Regions from separate parts of the Streptomyces sp. LZ34 genome, predicted to be linked through region 2. Evidence: riboswitches for the same ligand, from Rfam matches in the RefSeq annotation. Region 2 holds a riboswitch; the other holds the start of a gene.
What was found. A riboswitch is a leader RNA that binds a small molecule or an ion and turns the genes downstream of it on or off. The one in region 2 is predicted to bind glycine.

Region 1: another riboswitch for glycine. It lies ahead of gcvP (aminomethyl-transferring glycine dehydrogenase); the one in region 2 lies ahead of gcvT (glycine cleavage system aminomethyltransferase GcvT).

Annotation. Positions count from the first base shown of each region.
Region 1 is NZ_CM132680.1:1,421,180-1,431,101, forward strand. Features, by position in the region: gene gcvP (aminomethyl-transferring glycine dehydrogenase) at 1-1,822, opposite strand, end outside; glycine riboswitch at 1,883-2,011, opposite strand; glycine riboswitch at 2,012-2,109, opposite strand; gene ACWY4P_RS04965 (PRC-barrel domain-containing protein) at 2,245-2,562, shown strand; gene ACWY4P_RS04970 (DNA polymerase IV) at 2,538-4,040, opposite strand; gene ACWY4P_RS04975 (MerR family transcriptional regulator) at 4,216-4,842, opposite strand; gene ACWY4P_RS04980 (bifunctional nuclease family protein) at 5,065-5,538, opposite strand; gene ftsR (transcriptional regulator FtsR) at 5,591-6,343, opposite strand; gene ACWY4P_RS04990 (FHA domain-containing protein) at 6,361-7,194, opposite strand; gene ACWY4P_RS04995 (DUF881 domain-containing protein) at 7,325-8,362, opposite strand; gene ACWY4P_RS05000 (small basic family protein) at 8,346-8,678, opposite strand; gene ACWY4P_RS05005 (DUF881 domain-containing protein) at 8,675-9,601, opposite strand; gene ACWY4P_RS05010 (sugar phosphate nucleotidyltransferase) at 9,744-9,922, opposite strand, start outside.
Region 2 is NZ_CM132680.1:4,316,895-4,326,816, reverse strand. Features, by position in the region: gene glyA (serine hydroxymethyltransferase) at 1-348, opposite strand, end outside; gene gcvH (glycine cleavage system protein GcvH) at 373-753, opposite strand; gene gcvT (glycine cleavage system aminomethyltransferase GcvT) at 894-2,048, opposite strand; glycine riboswitch at 2,235-2,345, opposite strand; gene ACWY4P_RS16890 (AAA family ATPase) at 2,708-3,406, shown strand; gene ACWY4P_RS16885 (hypothetical protein) at 3,435-4,835, opposite strand; gene ACWY4P_RS16880 (enhanced serine sensitivity protein SseB) at 5,082-5,894, shown strand; gene ACWY4P_RS16875 (enhanced serine sensitivity protein SseB C-terminal domain-containing protein) at 6,039-6,806, shown strand; gene ACWY4P_RS16870 (ABC transporter permease) at 7,122-8,126, shown strand; gene ACWY4P_RS16865 (ABC transporter substrate-binding protein) at 8,258-9,922, shown strand, end outside.

The sequences.
Region 1 (9,922 bases), 2.9 Mb from region 2:
CGGAGGACGGGATGAGGCAGACGGTGCGCCGCTCCTCGCCGCCTGCCCGGTGGTAGGCGCGCACGGCCAGCAGCCCGGACAGCTCGCCCTGCGATCCGGCGTTCGGCTGCAGGGAGACCTTGTCGTAGCCGGTGGCCTCGGCCAGCCGCTCCTCCAGCTCGCGGATCAGCGTCAGGTAGCCCTGGGCCTGCTCGACGGGCGCGAAGGGGTGCAGCTCCCCGAACTCCGGCCAGGTGACCGGCTCCATCTCGGTGGTGGCGTTGAGCTTCATGGTGCAGGAGCCGAGCGGGATCATGCCCCGGTCCAGGGCGTAGTCGCGGTCGGCCAGGCGCCGCAGATAGCGCAGCATCGCGGTCTCGGAGCGGTGCCGGTGGAAGACCGGGTGGGTCAGGTACACGTCGCCGCGCAGCAGGTCGGCGGGGAGCGCGTCGGCCGCGGCGGCGTCCAGCTCGTCGATGGCGGGCAGCCCGCCGTCCACGCCGAAGGCCGACCACACGGCGGCGAGCTGGGCGCGGCCGGTGGTCTCGTCGCAGGCGATGCCCACATGGTCGGCGTCGGTCAGCCGCAGGTTGACCCCGGCCTCGCGGGCCGCGGTGACGACCTCGGCGGCCCGGCCCGGGACATACACGGTCAGGGTGTCGAAGAACGCGCCGTGCACGGTCTCCACACCCCCGGCCCGCAGGCCCTCGGCGAGCACGGCCGCGTAGCGGTGGGTGCGCCGGGCGATGGTCTTGAGCCCGTCCGGGCCGTGGTAGACGGCGTACATGCCGGCCATCACGGCGAGCAGGACCTGGGCGGTGCAGATGTTGCTGGTGGCCTTCTCCCGGCGGATGTGCTGCTCGCGGGTCTGCAGGGCCAGGCGGTACGCCTTGTCGCCGTCGGCGTCGACCGAGACGCCCACCAGACGGCCCGGCAGGCTGCGGGCGTAGGCCTCGCGGACGGCCATGAAACCGGCGTGCGGCCCGCCGAAGCCCATCGGCACACCGAACCGCTGGCTGCTGCCGACCGCGATGTCGGCGCCCAGCTCCCCGGGCGAGGTGAGCAGGGTGAGGGCCAGCAGGTCGGCGGCGACGGTGACCACCGCGCCGAGCTCATGGGCCCGCTCGATGACCGGGCGTGGGTCGCGCACCGCGCCGGAGGCGCCCGGGTACTGGAGCAGCACGCCGAACACCCCGCGCTCGGCCACCTCGGCCGGTATGCCCGTCGAGAGGTCGGCGACGACCACCTCGACGCCGGTGGGCTCGGCGCGGGTCTGGATGACCGCGACGGTCTGCGGCAGGGTGTCGGCGTCGATCAGGAACACGCCCTGCTTGACCTTGCCCACCCGCCGCGACAGCGCCATGGCCTCGGCGGCGGCGGTGGCCTCGTCGAGCAGCGAGGCACCGGCGGTCGGCAGCCCGGTGAGGTCGGCCACGACGGTCTGGAAGTTGAGCAGCGCCTCCAGCCGGCCCTGGGAGATCTCCGGCTGATAGGGCGTGTACGCGGTGTACCAGGCGGGGTTCTCCAGCACATTGCGCAGGATCACCGGCGGGGTGAAGGTCCCGTAGTAGCCCAGGCCGATCATCGGGGAGAGCACCTGGTTGCGCTCGGCCAGGCCGCGCAGCTCGGCCAGCACCTCGGCCTCGGTGCGGGCCGGGGGCAGCCCCAGTTCCCCGGCGCTCTTGATGACCTCCGGCACGGCGGCCTGGGTGAGCTCGTCGAGGGAGCCGAAGCCGACCTGCGCGAGCATCTTGGCCTGGGCCTCGGCGTCGGGTCCGATATGGCGCCGCTCGAACGGAGTACCGCGTTCCAGCTCGGTCAGTGAGGTGCGGTTGGCGGTCATCTGCGAGGCCTCCTGGTCTGTACGACCGACGAGGGGCACCACGGTGCGGGTGCCCGAACGGCCTCCCCCTCTGTCATCTCGACCTGAGAGCTTCACCGGGCCCGCGGACTGCGACCCGGCTTTCACCGTCGGTGAGGAGGGGTTCCGGAGCTGTGCTCGCCCGTGGCCCGCCCTGCTTTCCAGAGTGACCTCACCCGCGCGGTACGTGTGCCTGAGAGATTCCGGGGAGGATTTGCTCCTTCGGCGCCTCCGACGACGTCGGCGGAGAGCTCTCCCGCACGGGGTCTGCAGCCACCGTCAGCCTACCAGCGAGCCTGCCGCCAGGGTTTTTGGGCAAGCGCTCGAGTGGACGCGCGCGGCGTTGTGGCTTTTCTTAGATATCACGGGTATTACGGGACAAATCGCCACGTGTGGGAGAGAGTGTGCAGACCGACATCGATCCGCGGACCCTCATCGGCCGCAAGGCCTTCGACCGCGATGGCGCGAAGATCGGCACCGTGGACGAGGTCTACCTCGACGACGCGACCGGCGAGCCGGAATGGGCGGCGGTACGCACCGGCCTGTTCAGCCGGGACGTGTTCGTGCCTCTCGAACCCAGCGAGATCGTCGACGACTCGCTGCGAGTGCCGTACGAGCGGGCGCTCATCAAGGACGCGCCGGACTTCGGGGTCGGCCGCCACCTGTCGCCCGAGCAGGAGCTACAGCTCTACCACCACTACGGCCTGGACGTGACCGGCTGACCTTGGCGCCGCTCCTGGCCCGAACCCCGGTCCTGGCCCGAGCCCTGATCCGGCCGCTGGCCCTGAGCGGCGGCGTCGGTGTCGGTGTCGCTGTCGCTGTCGCTCACAGCGGGCCTGACCAGCGGCAGCGGCTCCGCGGGCTCCAGCGCCTGGTCGTCGACCGCGAAGGTCCGCACCCGGCCCGGCTCCGACCAGGGCTCCTCGAACCGCACGGTCACCCGGCCGACCCCGCTGCCCTGCACCCACCCCGCCCCGTACTCCGCGTGTCGTACATCGGAGCCGGGCAGCCAGCGGCGCGGCCGGCCGGCGTCCTCGCCCTCCTCCTCCAGGCCCGCCGGGGCGGGCTCCGGCGCCCCTCCGGCCTCGCGCGTCCCCTCCGCGGCCTCCTGAGCCTCATGGGCGGCCTGGGCCGCCTGGGCGAACAGATCCTCCTGGGTGTAGTCCGCCAGCCCGCTCACGCCCACTCCCAGCAGCCGCACACCCGCCGTGGTGTCCACGCCTTCCAGCAGCCGCGCCGCGGCCTCCCGCACCACTCCCGGATCGTCCGTCGGCCCGCGCAGCGTCTCGGACCGGGTCAGCGTGGAGAAGTCGTAACGCCGCACCTTGAGCACGACCGTGCGCCCCGAACGGCCGGCCCCGCGCAGCCGCCGCACACACCGGTCGGCGAGCCGCGCCACCTCCACCTGCACCCGCGTGCGGTCGGTGAGGTCGACGTCGTACGTGTCCTCCACCGATACGGACTTGGCGTCCCGCTCGGCGACGACCGGCCGGTCGTCCCGCCCCCAGGCCATGCCGTACAGCGACGCGCCATGGGCCTTGCCCAGCAGCCGCACCAGCTCCTCCTCCCCCGCCTCCCGGGTCTCGGCGACGGTGTGGATCCCGGCCCGGCGCAGCGCCTCCGCGGTGGCCGGGCCCACCCCGGGGAGCGTGCGCACCGGCAGGGGCCCCAGCAGCTCCCGCTCGGTGCCCGGCTCGATGAGCACCAGCCCATCGGGCTTGGCCTGCTCGGAGGCGATCTTGGCAAGCATCTTGGCCCCGGCCAGGCCCACCGAGCCGGTCAGCCCGGTCGCGGCCACGATGTCCGCGCGCAGCCGCTCCCCCACGGCCCGCGCCGCCTCGGACGTGGCCGGGACACCGCCCGCCTCCAGATCCACGAACGCCTCGTCCAGGCTCAGCGGCTCGACCAGCGGGGACAGGGCGGCCAGCAGGGCCATGACCGTGTCACTCACCTGGCGGTACAGGGAGAAGCGGGGGGTGAGATACGCCGCGTTCGGACACAGGCGGCGGGCCTGGGCCATCGCCATGGCCGAGTGGACCCCGAACACCCGCGCCTCGTAGGAGGCCGTGGCCACCACGCCTCGCGGCCCCAGGCCGCCGACGATCACGGGCTTGCCGCGCAGGCTGGGCTTGGCCGCCTGCTCCGCCGCGGCGTAGAAGGCGTCCATGTCCAGATGGAGAATCGTCGGCGCACCCCTCACACCTACAGATGCTGCCGCATGCCACTGACAATCGGGCGAGTGACCATCGGATGGGGCAGTCAGCCGAGGCAGTCCGCGGTCTGCGGCCCGCGGCCCGCAGGCCGCAGACGCCGCCGAGCCCGTCGCATCCCCGCGAGCCGGGCTCCGCGCTCAGCCCGCGGTTGCCGCGCCGCGCTCAGCCCGCGCGGTTGCGGCGCCGCGCGAGCTCGTCGGCGGGGTTGTGCCCCACCAGCGTCTCGCCGGTGTCCACGCGCTCGCCGTGGAGCTGCGCCAGCGCGCTCTCCACGTCCCGCCACACCACGCCCACGGCGATCCCGAAGACGCCCTGGCCGCCCTGGAGGAGCTCGACCACCTCGTCGGGCGACGTGCATTCGTAGACCGTCGCCCCGTCGCTCATCAGCGTCATCTGGGCGAGGTCGTCGAGGCCGCGCGTGCGCAGGTGCTGGACGGCGGCCCGGATGTTCTGCAGGGACACACCGGTGTCCAGCAGCCGCTTGACGATCTTGAGGACGACGACGTCCCGGAAGCTGTAGAGCCGCTGACTGCCCGAGCCGTACGCGGGCCGCACACTCGGCTCCACGAGCCCGGTACGCGCCCAGTAGTCCAGCTGGCGGTAGGTGATGCCGGCGGCCGCACAAGCGGTCGGCCCGCGGTACCCCACCTGCTCGGGCTTCGCCACGGCGCCTTCCCGCGGCGGCGCGGCCTGTGCCGCTACCCGAGCCTTCAATGCCGGTTCGGCCGGTGCGCTCCCGTGGAGCGTGTACGGACCGCCTGCCGCCGTGCCGTCGCCACTGCTTCTCACGCCGACCTCCGTCCTCGACCTGCCTTCTCGACGGTAGGCAGTCACCCGGGGTGCGTCAACGATCGCCACACTCGGCACGCCGAGTGATAATCACCCTAAGGGTGGTTTCCCGTATCCCTCTTCCGGGAAAGGCTACTCGAATGCGCTGGCGAGGACCGGCAGACAGCTCAGCTCACTGTCCGCCGCTCGTTGGCCGCTGATGACTAACTGGCCGCTGATGACTCACTGGCTGCTGGTGCCGAAGTCCTCGGGCGAGATCTGGTCGAGGAACTCGCGGAACTTCTCCACCTCGTCCTCCTGCTCGTCCGGGATGGCGATCCCCGCGTCGTCCAGCACCCCGTCACTGCCGTAGATCGGCGTGCCGGTGCGCAGCGCCAGCGCTATGGCGTCGGACGGCCTGGCACTGACCTCCACGCCGCTGGCGAACACCAGCTCCGCGTAGAACACACCCTCGCGCAGGTCCGTGATCCGGACCTCCGTGAGCTGCTGGCCGACCGCGTCGAGCACGTCCTTGAAAAGGTCGTGGGTCAGCGGGCGCGCCGGAGCCATGCCCTGCTGAGCGAAGGCGATCGCGGTCGCCTCTCCCGGTCCGATCCAAATGGGGAGGTAGCGGTCGCCTCCTACCTCGCGCAGGAGCACGATCGGTTGGTTGGAGGGCATCTCCACCCGGACACCCACGACGTCGAGCTCGTTCACACAGCAACCCTAGGACGTGCCCGGCCGGTTTGGATAGTCGGGACCGCGCCGGTCACCGGGAACCGGCCCGCAGAGCGGACTGGACAAAGGCCGCATGAAGCCGCACGGACAGCTCGGCCAGCTCCCGGGCGCTGGCCTCCGCATAGGCTCTGGTCTGCGGATTTCGGTGTCGCCGCAGGGGTGCGACCACCTGCTCGAGCAGTCCCGCCTCGCGCTCCGCGGCGGCTTTCATGATCCTCAAATGACGTGGTTCCAGACCGAAACGACCCAGGTCCGCGACGAGCCTGGCGACGGTCACCGCCTCGATGTCGTACCCGCCGTCCGCACCCGGGCCGATCAGCCCGAACGACTCCCACTCGGCCAGCCTCCCCTCGTCGATCCCGGTGGCGGCCAGCAGCTCGGCCCGGCCCACCCGGGCGGCCGTGGGGCGCTCCAAGGCGCTCTCCGGCCCTTCCTCGGCCGATCCCTCCGGCAGGGCGCCGGAGGCCGCGGCGGGCAGCTCTGGCCGCTCTCCCCGCTCCAAGGCGTCCAGATGCTCCCGAATGACCTTCAGTGGCAGATAGTGGTCACGCTGCATGCGCAGAACATGGCCGAGCCGCTCCACGTCCTCCGGGCTGAATTTGCGGTAGCCGGAGGGCGCGCGCCGCGGCTCGACCAGGCCCTCGGCCTCCAGGAAACGGATCTTGGAGACGGTGACCTCGGGGAATTCGTCCCGCAGCAGATTCAGTACGGTGCCGATGCTCATCGCCCGGCCGCCCGCGGGGGCGGTGCCGGTGTCGGCACCGCCCGACGGTGTCTGAAGCATGGACCTCCCCTGACGGGTCAGATGCCGAAGCCTCGCTGGCTCGGGTAGAAGACCAGCCGGTACTTGCCGATCTGCACCTCGTCACCGTTGTTCAGGATGGCCGAGTCGATCGCCTCGCGGTTGACATACGTCCCGTTCAGGCTGCCGACGTCCGCGACGGTGAAGGAGCCGTCCTGGCCGCGCCGGAACTCCACATGGCGACGCGAGACCGTCACATCGTCCAGGAAGATGTCGCTCTGCGGATGACGGCCGGCCGTGGTCACATCGCTGTCCAGCAGGAAGCGGCTGCCGGAGTTCGGCCCGCGGCGGACCACCATCAGCGCGGACCCCGGGGGCAGCGCATCGACGGCCGCCTGGGCCTCCGGGGAGAGCGAGGGCAGCGGAGTCTGCCCGGTCACCTCGGAGTCGTACGCCTCCAGCCCGGAGATCGAGATGGTGGAGGTGGTCTCCGAAGCACGCTCGGAGGGCGCCTGGCCCCGCAGCGGCGCGCCACAGTTGGAGCAGAACCGGCTGGCCTCGGCGTTCTGATGGCCGCACCTTTGACATACCGGCAAGCCGAACCCTCCGCCCGTGTTCGCGGTCGATGGCTCCCCGAAACCTATGCGTCCGGATGCGGAGGGGTCAACAGAAGACGCGCCCTGACCACCCGGAATGCCGCCGCCGTCCCGGAACAGCGGACGCTCCTCGCTCACCCCGCTCTCCTCCGCAGCACGCGGGGCGCGGTGGCGGGCGGTGCTGCTGCCGCCGTCCTGGCGCGCGCTCTTGCCGAACAACTTCCCGAACAACTTCACGGGCGATTCCCCTTGACTGAAACAGACCCGCCCGTGGGGCAGGGCAAACCCTCGATGCACACACCAGACGGTCCGGACATCCTCACAACGTCCGTGACCACCAGACAGTTTCCATCACGCGCGACTCTTCCGGTGCGCCGACCCCCCGCGTCCTCATTGTCTCGCCGCGAGACTCCCATACCTAACCACCTCACCGCGATGACGACCGAGCGTAGTCAGGCCGCTTCGCCGACCGCAAGGCGTCGACGACGATCTCCTTCGAGCGCTCGATGGACACGGTGGCCTGCTCCTTCTCCAGACTCTGCACCACTCCGCCCGGAATGTTCAGGGCCGGCTCCAAGTCCTCCGGCTTGCCGATGACCTTGATCACGTACGGCTGCGTCACTTTCCGTCCATCGATTTCCACCGCGCCGCCGACGTCCGCGAAGTACGTGCTCGCGACCACCCGCACCTTGCCGATCTGGATGGCCTCGGCCCCGGCGGCGCGCAGTTCCTGGACCGCGTCGAGCAGCATGTCCGACTCCACAGTGCCCCTCGACACGTCGATCTTCATGGTGATGCCCGGCCCCTCGGCGGCGACGGTGCCCGCGAGCACACCGAGCTGCTGCTCCTTCTGGGCCGTCTGCTTACGGGCCTCCTCGGCCCGGTCCGAGCTGTTCTCCAGCTCGGTCCGCTGGGTCTCCAGCCGCTGTTTCTCGTCCCGCAGCCGCTGGGTGCGGTTGTCCAGCTCGTCGAGGATGCGTACCAGATCCTCCTGCCGGGCGCCGCGCAGCACGCTGTTCTCATTGGTCGAGCGCACCTGGATGGCCAGACCGAGGCCGAGGCCGAACAGCAGGAGCGCGACGATGAGTTGAGCCCGCGTCAGCCGTGGCGGCCACAGGCCCTGCACCAGCCGCTGACGGCCGCTGGACGGCTCCTGGACCGCCTCGGGCTCCCCGCGGCCCTCTGGACCGCCTCCGGGGCTCTCGCCGGGCTCTTCGCCAGGACCCTCGCCCTGCTCATCGGCCGCTGCGGTGCCCCGCCGCTCTTCCGCGGGCTTCTCCCGTCGCACCTCGGGCCTCGTCTCGGGCTTACGGGACTCTTCCGGCTCACCGGACTGTTCTGGCTTACGGGACTGCTCGGGCTTATCCGATTGCTCGAGCTTACGGGGCCGCTCCGGCTCGCGGGGCTGCCGCTGGGGCTCCTCCGGGGTGTCGTCGGTCGTCATCAGCTCACGCCCGGAAGACATGGCGGCGGATGGCGGCGGCGTTGGAGAAGATCCGGATGCCGAGCACGACCACGACGCCGGTGGACAGCTGGGCGCCGACCCCGAGCTTGTCGCCGAGGAAGACGATCAGCGCGGCGACCACCACATTGGACAGGAACGAGACGACGAAGACCTTGTCGTCGAAGATCCCGTCGAGCATCGCCCGGAGACCGCCGAACACCGCGTCGAGCGCGGCGACGACGGCGATGGGCAGGTAGGGCTCGACCACCGTCGGCACCACGGGTTGGACCACAAGTCCGACCACGACTCCCACGATGAGGCCCAATACGGCGATCACGATGTGCCCTTCCCTGTGTCGGTGCCGCCCTTCCCGGCGCCACCGGCTATCGGCTCTGCGGTTCGTACGATCAGACTCGGCGCGGCCGGAAGCCGCACCTCGTCCACGGCGGAAATGCTCGTGCGGATGCCGTAGTTTTCGTGCAGTACATGCAGGTACTGTCCGTCGGCACTGTCCTGGAAGGCCGTGCTCAGCCGCCGTCCGTCCCCCACCGCGAGCACCGTATACGGCGGCACCAGCGGCTTGTTGTCGACCAGTATGGCGTCTCCCGCGGCCCTGATCGCCGACAGGGCCGTCAGCCGCTGTCCGTTGATCGACACGGCCTCCGCGCCGGACTCCCACAGGCCATTGACGACCCGCTGCAGATCACGGTCGCGCACCCGGCCCGTGTCGGAGAAGCCGGTGCTCTCCCGTGGTCCCCCGCCGCCCTGGTCGGCCTCTTTGGCGTCATTGACGACCAGCTTGACCCCGGGGCCCTTCACCTCGGTCGCCCCGGACAGCAGCGCGAGCAGCTCGCCCTTGTCCCCGCCGTGCTTCTCCAGCGCCTGCCGCTGCCGGTCACCGACCTCCTTACGGAGCCTGTCCAGGCTCTTCTGGAGGTCGTCCGCGTTCGAGTTCCCCGACTCGATGCGGTCGATCAGCTTTTCCCGGTCCTTGGCCAGCTTCGGCGCCGATATCCGGGCCTCGTCGGCGCCGATGGTCACAATGCCCGCGGCCAGCACCAGCCCGGCGGCCAGCACCAGCTTGCCGCGCAGGCTGCGCGGCAGACCCCGTCGGCCCTCCTTGCCATGGCGCGCGGCGGCCTCGGCGTACCCCTCGTCGAGACTGTGGTCCATCACATTGGTCAGCAGCGACATGGACGCGTCGAGACGTGGACGAGGGCTCGGCGGAGCTGTGCTCCGAACGGGGGGCTGCTGCGGCATGCCGCACATCGTCGCACGTCGGGGGCGCAGCCGCCGAATGGCCCCACCGGCGCGCCGGAAGCGGGCCGTGGGCGGCTGCGCCCCCGTGTGCTTCCGGGGACTGCCTATGGGCTCTCAGACGCCCCCCACCAGGGGGAACGGGTCAGTGCCCGGCGCTCTCCACCACGGCGGACCACTCATCCAGCAGCGCCTGCGCGGACGCGTCGTCCGGTCCTTCCGCCCACAGATGGGTGACCGCCTCGGCTGGGTCGGGCAGCACCATGACCCAGCGCCCGTCGGCCTCGACCACCCGCACCCCGTCGGTGGTGTCGACTGACCGGT
Region 2 (9,922 bases):
GATGGTGTCACCGGGGGAGAGCAGGGCGAACATCGCGGCCGCGTTCGCCTGGGCGCCGGAGTGCGGCTGGACGTTGGCGGCCTCGGCGCCGAAGAGCGCCTTGACGCGGTCGATGGCGATCTGCTCGACCACGTCGACGTGCTCACAGCCGCCGTAGTAGCGGCGGCCCGGGTAGCCCTCGGCGTACTTGTTGGTCAGGACCGAGCCCTGGGCCTCCATGACCGCGACCGGAGCGAAGTTCTCCGAGGCGATCATCTCCAGGGTGGACTGCTGGCGGTGGAGTTCGGCGTCGACCGCGGCGGCTACGTCCGGGTCGAGCTCGTGCAGGGAGCTGTTGAGAAGCGACATCAGGGTCCCGATCGAAGGAGGGGTTCAGTTTTCGGCGAAGGCGGCGTACTCGTCGGCGGAGAGCAGTTCGTCCGGCTCGTCCGTCACCCTCACCTTGAACAGCCAGCCGCCCTCGAAGGGGGCGGAATTCACCAGCGCCGGGTCGTTCACCACGTCCTCGTTGATCTCGGTGACCTCGCCGGTGACCGGCGCGTACAGATCGCTGACGGACTTCGTGGACTCCAGCTCGCCGCAGGTCTCACCCGCGGTGACCGTCGTGCCGACCTCCGGGAGCTGGACGAAGACGACGTCGCCGAGCGAGTTGGCCGCGAACTCGGTGATGCCGACCGTCGACACACCGTCCTCGCCGGCGGCCGACAGCCACTCGTGCTCCTTGCTGTAACGCAGCTGCTGGGGGTTGTTCATGGTCCGATTCTCCTGGATACGGGGGGATGCTTGGGAAACGGGTCTTGCCTGGTGGGACAGGCGGTACGGGAGGGGCACCGCCCAGTGGTAGCTGGGGGAGTACGCACGGGGTGGCCCGGCGCCGCCGGCGGGCGGCGGGCTCAGCGCCGCTTGTAGAAGGGGAGGGCCACGACCTCGTACGGCTCATGGGTACCGCGGATGTCCACTGACACACCCGCCGTCCCCGGCGTGGCGTGCCCGGCGTCCACATACGCGATCGCGATCGGCTTGCCGAGGGTGGGCGAGGGCGCGCCCGAGGTGACCTCGCCGATCACCGCGCCGTCCGCGCCGATCACCGGGTACCCCGCACGCGGGACCCGGCGGCCCGCCGCGACCAGGCCGACCAGCACCCGCGGCGGATCGGTCTCGGCCCGGCGCGCCGCCGCCTCCAGGGCCGCGCGTCCGACGAAGTCACCGGGCTTGTCGAACTTCACCACCCGGCCGAGCCCCGCGTCGAAGGGCGTGGTCCGGCGGGTCAGCTCATGCCCGTACAGCGGCATCCCGGCCTCCAGACGCAGCGTGTCCCGGCAGGACAGCCCGCACGGCACCAGCCCGGCCGGGGCCCCCGCCTCGGTCAGCGCCTGCCACAGCCGCTCGGCGTCGTCCGGCGACACGAACAGCTCGAAGCCGTCCTCGCCCGTGTAGCCGGTACGGGCGATCAGCGCCGGGACGCCCGCGACCGTGCCGGGCAGGCCCGCGTAGTACTTGAGGCCGTCCAGATTGGCGTCGGTCAGGCCCTCCAGGATCGTGGGAGACGCCGGGCCCTGGACGGCGATCAGCGCATACGCGTCCCGGTCGTCCCGTACGGCCGCGTCCAGGCCCTCGGCGCGCTCGGTGAGCGCGTCCAGCACCACCTGGGCGTTCGAGGCGTTGGCGACCACCAGGAACTCCTGCTCGCCGAGGCGGTAGACGATCAGGTCGTCCAGGATGCCGCCCTGGGCGTCGCAGATCATGGTGTAGCGGGCGCGGCCGACGGCGAGCGCCGACAGATGGCCCACCAGCGCCCGGTCCAGGGCGGCGCCGGCCTGCGGGCCGGTGAGCGTGATCTCACCCATGTGGGAGAGGTCGAAGAGGCCGGCGCGGGTGCGCACCGCGGTGTGCTCGTCGCGCTCGCTCCCGTAGCGCAGCGGCATCTCCCAGCCGGCGAAGTCGGTCATGGTGGCGCCGAGCGCGCGGTGCACCGCGTCCAGGGCGGTATGGCGGGGGGTGGGCGGGGCGCCGGTCACGGATGTGTCGGGCATCGGGGCATCGGTCATGGGGGGCTGGCTCCAGGGCGGGACGGCGACGAGGACGACGAGGACGAGTCCTCCCCATCTGTCATCGGAACCTGAGAGGTTCGCCGTGACCCCTTCTCCCGGCCGACATCGTCGGCGTCATCGCGGAGAGCGGTCCGGCTTGCACCGTGGGTGGAGCCACGCCAGCGGCTCGCTTTTCAGATCTGCCTCGCCCGCGCGGTATCGGGGCCTGAGAGATTCAAGGGAGGACTTGCTCCTTCGGCGCCCCGGACGGCCGGCACTGCTGCCGGTGGCCGAGGACTCTCCCGCGCGGATTCAAGCGGCCGGTATGGAGTTGCGCGCAACATCATCGCACGTACGCCCGAGAAGGGAAGACCTGACCGGGTGGAACCGCTGTCGCCCCGGCCCCCCACTCACAGGCCCCACGCGCAGGCCGGACTCACCGGCCCCACTCACAGGCCCGACTCACAGGGCATGAATGCCCAGCCCACAGGGATACCACCTTGCTGGACATTACCTTTTCTTGACACTCTTCGGGAACGAGCCGCAGTGACCGACCTAGGAGGACGATCACGGTGCACGGGCAGGGTACGTACGCGACGACGACATGTGGGCCCCTGCCGGTGACGCAGGGAGCGGCGCCAACCGGAGGGGCGCTCAGGCCGGGGCGCCGGGCGCCCGTGCACGACCTGCGCGGCGGTGGCGACGCGGCCGAACGCAGGCCCGGGGCCGAGTCCGGGGCCAGGGCCGAGTCCGAATCCAGGTCCGAATCCGGGTCCGAGTCCGGGTCCGGGTCCGGGCCTGAGCCCAGGCCCGGGCCCGGCGCGCGCGAGCTGCGCTACCGCGCGGGGGACGTGGTGGTCGCCTCCGGGCTGCCCGGCAGCGGCAAGAGCACCATGATCGGCCGGGCCGTGCCCTGTCTGGACCAGAGTGGGGGCGCGGTGGTGCGGGTGGACTCGCAGGACACCCGCGAGCGCTGGGAGCGGCGGCTGCCCCGCTGGCTGCCGTACGCCCTCTACCGCCCGCTGGTGCGGTGCGCCCACTACGCCGGGCTGCGCCGGGCGCTGCGCTCGGGCGCGAGCGTCGTGGTGCACGACTGCGGCACGCTCTCCTGGGTCCGCCGCTGGCTGGCCCGCGACGCCCGGCGCACCGGCCGTCGGCTGCACATGGTGCTGCTGGACGTCGGGGCCGCGGTGGCGCTGGAGGGACAGGCCGCCCGCGGCCGTGAGGTCTCCCGCTACGCCTTCGGGCGCCACCGCCGCGCGGTGGGGCGGCTGGTCGCCGCCGCGGAGGGCGGGCGGCCGCCCGAAGGCTGCGCCTCGGTGGCGCTGCTGGATCGGACGGCCGCGAGCGCGCTGCGCCGCATCGGCTTCGAGTGACGCGCGGCGGGACGGTGGAGCGCAGCCGTCACGGAGCCTGGTCGACGGCGGCCTCCACCGGGTGAGGCAGCGGCATGGGGGCCACGGAGTCGTCCTCGGCCACCTTGGGCGCGGCGGACTCGACGGCGGACATCGGGGTGGCGGCCGTCGTGGTGGGCCTCTGGGTACCCGGCTTCTTGACGTCCGGTCTCGTGCTGGGCTTGTGGGCGCCGGGCTCAGGGGCGGCGGGCTTGTCGGTGCCGGGCTTGTCGGTGCCGGGCATGTCGGCGCCAGGCACGTCGGTGCCGGGGGCTTCGGGGGCGTCGGGCTGCGTGCTCGGCGTCATGGCGCCGGGCTTGGTGCCAGGCTCGGGGACGCCGGGCTTGGTGTCGTGCTTCTTCGCCTCCGGCTTCTTCGCCTCCTGCTTCTTGGCGTCGTGCTTCTTGCCGTGGTCCTTCTTTCCGTGCTCGGCGGCGCCGGGCTTCGTGCCGGGCTCGGGGGTGGTGCGCTCCGGGGCGGCCGTCATCGTGACGGGCTTCCGGTCGGCGAGCGCGGACGCCTCGTCGGCGAGGGTCGACGCCTCGTCCGGGAGCGGCAGCATCGGGGGCAGCATCGGCTGGTTCATCCCCGGGAGCGGGCCCATGATGGCGCTGATCAGCCCCATGATGGCGTCGGCGATGCGAGGGAGCGCCGCGGTGGCCGTGGCTTCGTCGCCGGTGGCGACGGCGTCCAGCAGGTCGTCGATCGCCCGCTGGAGCGCGTCCAGCGGGTCCGTCGAGATGTCCGTGGGCTCGACCTGAACGGCGTACGGCGGCGTCTCGGCCTGCCCCTGCCCGGCGGCCTGCCCTTGCTCGGCGGCCTGCGGCGGCACGGTGATCTGGCCCGGAGCCTGGCTCTGGTTCTGGCCCGGCGCCTGGCCTTGGTCCTGGTCCTGCCCCTGGTCCTGCCCCTGGTTCTGGCCCTGGCCCTGGTTTTGGCCCGCTTCGGGGTCGTCCGACGGCATCTGGTTCCGGCCGTGCTCCCGACCCTTGTCCTGGGTCTTGCCCTGGACCTTCTCCTTCTCCTTTACCTTCTCCTTTACCTGCGAAGCGGCCCGCGGGGTGCGGGCCGCTTCGGCGGACTTGCGGGCGGCCTTCACCGCGCTGTCGATCGCCGCCGCGTGCTTGACCAGCTCGGCTTCCGAGAGCATCCCGTCGGGGGCCTCCTCCACCGCCTTGGCCAGATCCACCACCCGCTCGAGGAGGACCCGCAGATCGCGCATGGCCTGGGTCTGGGCCGGACTCATCCGTGTGTCGGCGAGCGCCGCTGGGGTGGGGGCCGGGGCCTTGGCGCCGGCCGTGCCCCCGGATCCGCCGGCCGCGGCGGCGGCCAGGCCGGCGGTGCCGAACAGAAGAGAGCCGGCCATGACGGAGGTGACAAGGACTTCGGCCTTGCGGGACGCGCGGATCATGAGACCTTCCTTCGCTGTGGTGATGTATGGGCGTACTCGACACCACGGTGCGAAGAGCGCGAACTGTACGCAACTCGACGATTACGTTCTGAAGTGATCTGAAGCGGTCATAAGTCGTCCGCGTTCGGTCGTCGCCTCGCCCTCCACCTGGGGATTTGCTGTGGAGATCGGCGGCCCCCGATGCCGCCCGGCGATGCAGCCGTTAGGGTGCCTGTGCAGGTCCGACGAGATGGCGGTTGAACAGAAATGAGCATCCCGGAGCAGCACGGTCCAGTACCGGCTCACGGCGGGTTTCCTGACGGTGCGTTTTCTGCAGTTCCGGCGTTTCCGGCATTTCCGGGCAACGAGCTCGAAGAGGTGCTCGCCGCCTCGGTCGACGTCCCCGGCGCCGGCGCCCGCATCGTCGAGACCCTGGCCCGCAGCCGGATCTGGGTGCCGCTGCCCATGGGGGGCGGCCCGGACAGCAACGGCCTGGACCTGCCCACCATGGAGATCGAAGGCGGCGCATATGTGCCGGTGTTCAGCTCCGAACAGCAGTTCCTCCAGATCGTCGGCGCCCATATGGCGTTCACCGTCGCCCCGGCCGTCGAATTCGCCCGCGGCCTGCCGCCCCAGCTCGGCATCGCGGTGAACCCCGGCGGCGCGGTCGGCGTCCCGCTTCCGCCGCCGGCCGTGGCCGAGTTGTGCCGGACCGGGCGCAGCGAGCTGGACGGTCCGGCCACCGGCGGCCGGGTGCGTCTCTTCGAGCCGGACTGGCAGGAAGAACCGGTCGACTTTTTGGCGGCCGCCGGGCTCGAGTTCGGCAAGGTGGCCGGGGTGCGGACCGCCCGGCGCGCGCTGGCCAGCGTCGAGGGGGAGCCGCCCGCGCTGTTCGTCGGCGTCGAGCTGGACCTTCCGGGGCCGGAAGGCCAGGCCACCGCGGTGGAGGCGCTCGGTCGCGCGCTCGGCACCGTACCGTTGCCGTGGACGGTCCAGCTCGTTCTGCTGGACATCGCCCAGGACCCGGTGGCGGACTGGATGCGCGAGCGGGTGCGACCGTTCTACGACCGTGACCGCTGAGTCGCCCGGGAGACCACTGTAAAGGCCCGTAAGCTGGTTGGATGACCGGTGGCGGGGCGCGGTCGCGCGCCCCTGCCCAGGTGTGTGGACAGGTCGAGAGAGGGGCGGACCCAGGTGAGCGCGGGAGGCGGCCACGTCGAGCGGATGATTCAGCAGGTCGCTCCCGGCCGGTACGACGCCTACGAGTCGCTGCTGTACGCGCTCGCCGACGGCCAGGTCTGGATGCTGCTGTGGCACGGCACCCCCGGCTCACCCGACGCGCAGTACGGAAACATGGACGTCGCCGGGCTCGGCTACGCCCCCTGTGTGACCTCCGTCCAGGAGCTCGCCGCCAGCGGCTGGAACCGCGCCCATGAGGTGGTGGGCGGCCGTCAGATCGCGTCCTCGCTCTTCCCCGACCGCTACGGCCTGTGGCTCAATCCGCATGCCCCCGGCGGCGGCATCGGCATCCCCTGGCTCGATCTGCGCAGAATCGCCTGCGGTATGGACCGGCTGCCCGCCGGGCCACTGCGGCTCAGCGAGCCCGCCATAGAAATCCCCCAGTTCTACGCCCTCTTGGGGCAGAACGCGCACCGCACGCCCGCGGTGCGGTCGCTGCGCCGCGCCTGGGTGCAGCCCGCGCTCGGCGCGCCGTATCTGGCGATCGGGCTCGACCTGTACGACACCGGCGCCGCGGGCGCGGAGGCCGCGCGGGTGATGATGGGCCAGTCGATCGGCGCGGTGCCCGACGGGCTGCCGGTTTCCACGGTCGCGATGTCCGACGAGTACGACCCGGTGGCGATGTGGATGCGGGCCAACGCCCGCCCGTTCTTCGACCGTGACGCCTACGGGGCGGCCCAGCCGGCCCCCTCGTACGGCTATCCGCCGCCGCACGGCGGCCGGCAGTCGGGACCCGCGCCGAGCACCTGGTAACACCCCTGCCACCACCCCGGTAACGGTCCTGTTAACCGGACGGTTCGCACCGCTGAGCGGAGTCGCGGTCCGGATAACGGAACACCCCTCACCACATCACGGTTAGGCATCCATTACCCGGATGGGCTGGCGGGTGATCACGAACGCGATGAAGACTCCCGCAACGGGAGGTGTCCGTACCTGCGGGTAGTGCGCGCTTCCCCTTCACGAAACTTCCGCACCACGAGCACGATATTCACCTGCGTTTGTGAACCACGCCGCTACAGCGGCAGGTCGTGGGCCGGTCACCACCGGTCGAGAGGGGTCCCCACCACGATGACGGCACCATTGCACGACACGAGCACGGATGCGGCACCGGCCGCACCCGTCGATGTCGCGGCGGATGTAGTCAAAGCCTCGGTCGAGGGGCGGTCGCTGCGTCAGATCGCCTGGATGCGCCTGAAGCGGGACAAGCTGGCGCTGGCCGGCGGGGCCGTGGTCGTCCTCCTGGTGCTGGTGGCCGTCTTCGCGCCGCTGATCGTGAGCGTGCTGGGGCATCCGCCCAATGAGTTCCACCAGGAGGAGATCGACCCGCTGTTCGGCACCCCGAAGGGCTCCTGGGGCGGTATCAGCTCCGACTTCCTCTTCGGCGTCGAACCGTCCAACGGCCGCGATGTGTTCAGCCGGATCGTCTACGGCGCGCGGATCTCGCTGCTGGTGGCCTTCCTCGCGGCGGTCGTCGCCGTGGTGCTGGGGACTGTCTTCGGCGTCATCGCGGGGTATTTCGGCGGCTGGGTTGACACCGTTATCAGCCGGGTGATGGACATGCTGCTGGCCTTCCCGCAGCTGCTGTTCATCATCTCCCTGGTCTCGGTGCTGCCGAACGATCTGCTGGGGCTGTCCGGCAGCGGGGTGCGCATCGCGATCCTGGTCTCCGTGATCGGCTTCTTCGGCTGGCCGTACGTCGGCCGCATCGTGCGCGGCCAGACGCTGTCCCTGCGCGAGAAGGAGTACGTCGAGGCGGCGCGCAGCCTGGGCGCGGGCCGGCGCTACATCCTCTTCCGGGAGCTGCTGCCCAACCTGGTCGCGCCCATCACCGTCTACGCCACGCTGATGATCCCCACGAACATTCTCACCGAGGCGGCGCTCAGCTTCCTGGGCGCGGGCGTGAAGCCGCCGACCGCGTCCTGGGGGCAGATGCTCTCCGATGCCGTCGGCACCTACAAGGACGACCCGATGTTCATGATCATTCCGGGTCTGGCGATCTTCATCACCGTGCTGGCGTTCAACCTCTTCGGCGACGGCGTCCGAGACGCCCTCGACCCGAAGGGGACGCGTTGATGGCGCCCCGCGCGACCGCGGCCCAGCCGCACCGAAACGAATCTGCCCTTGCCGCACCTGTCAGGCGGCGGTCACCCGATGGTTCCCCGGCGCCATGCCAAGGACCGATATCCCGGAGGTTGCACGAAACAATGAAACCCCTACGTTCGTCGAGAAGTAGGCGGATCGCCGGTGCGGCGGTCGTCGTCGGGGCCCTGATGGCCACCGCGGCCTGCGGTGGTGGCAAGGACGACGACAAGGGCGAGGGCGCCGGGTTCAACGCCGCGACGAAGGGCATCGCCAACGCGTCGACCAAAACGGGCGGCACGCTCAAGTTCATCAACAAGCAGGACTTCGACTCGCTCGACCCGCAGCGCCAGTACTACGGCTTCGCCTGGGACTTTTCGCGCTTCTACGCGCGCCAACTGATCACCTACGCCCCCAAGCCGGGCAAGGCGAGCAACGAGCTGGTCCCCGACCTGGCCACGTCCAACGCCAAGATCACCGACGGCGGCAAGACCTACACGTACACCCTGCGTGACGGGATCACCTGGGAGGACGGCTCGCCGATCACCGCCCAGGACGTCAAGTACGGCATCGAGCGCATCTGGGCCAAGGACCTCATCTCCGGCGGTCCGGCCTATCTGCGCCAGGTCCTGGACCCCGATGGCAAGTACAAGGGGCCCTACAAGGACAAGACCAAGGACAAGCTGGGCCTGAAGGCGATCGAGACGCCGGACGCGAAGACCATCATCTTCCGTCTGCCCAAGCCCAACGGTGACTTCGAGCAGATGCTGGCGATGCCCACCGGCTCGCCCGTCAAGGCGTCCAAGGACACCGGCGCCCAGTACACCAACCAGCCCTTCTCCTCCGGCCCGTACAAGGTCCAGTCGTACAAGCCGGGCAAGGGCGCGGTACTGGTCCGCAACCCCAAGTGGAACAAGGCGTCCGACCCGATCCGCCCGGCCCTGCCGGACAAGGTCACGGTGACCCTCAACTCCAACCTCGATGCCGTCGACGAGCTGCTGATCAAGGGCGACTACGACGTCTTCCTCAGCGCCACCGGCATGGGCCAGGCCGGCCGCAGCGAGGCGCTCAAGCAGCACAAGGGCAACGTCGACAACATCGAGACGAGCTTCGTCCGGTACGTCGACTTCGCCACCAAGGTCAAGCCGTTCGACAACATCCACTGCCGCAAGGCGGTCTTCTACGCCACCGACTACACGTCGCTGCAGACCATTCGCGGTGGCCCGCAGGCCGCCGGTGACATCGCCACCACCATGCTCCCCAAGAGCATCGCGGGCTGGGACGACTACGACCCGTACGGCGTCCTCGAGCGCACCAGCAAGACGGGCAAGAAGTACAAGGCGGCCATGAAGGCGGCCCAGGTCAAGGCCAAGGACGAGCTGAAGCAGTGCGGCAAGCCGGACGGCTTCTCCGCCAACATCGTCGCCCGTAACGACCAGCCGAACGAGGTCAAGGCCGCCGAGGCGCTGCAGGCGGCGCTGGGCGAGGTCGGCATCAAGCTCCAGGTCGAGAACATCGACGGTGCCTCCTCGGCGAGCGTCACCGGCTCCCCCTCGGTGATGAAGAAGCGCAACTTGGGTCTGTCCATGACCGGCTGGGGCCCCGACTTCCCGACCGGCCAGGGCTTCGAGCAGCCGCTGATCGACGGCCGCTTCATCCAGCAGACCGGTAACTACAACGTTTCCGAGACCAACGACCCGACGATCAACGGACTCTTCGACACGGCGCTCAAGGAGACCGACCCCGCCAAGGCCGGTGAGTCCTACAAGGCGATCAACCACAAGATCGTC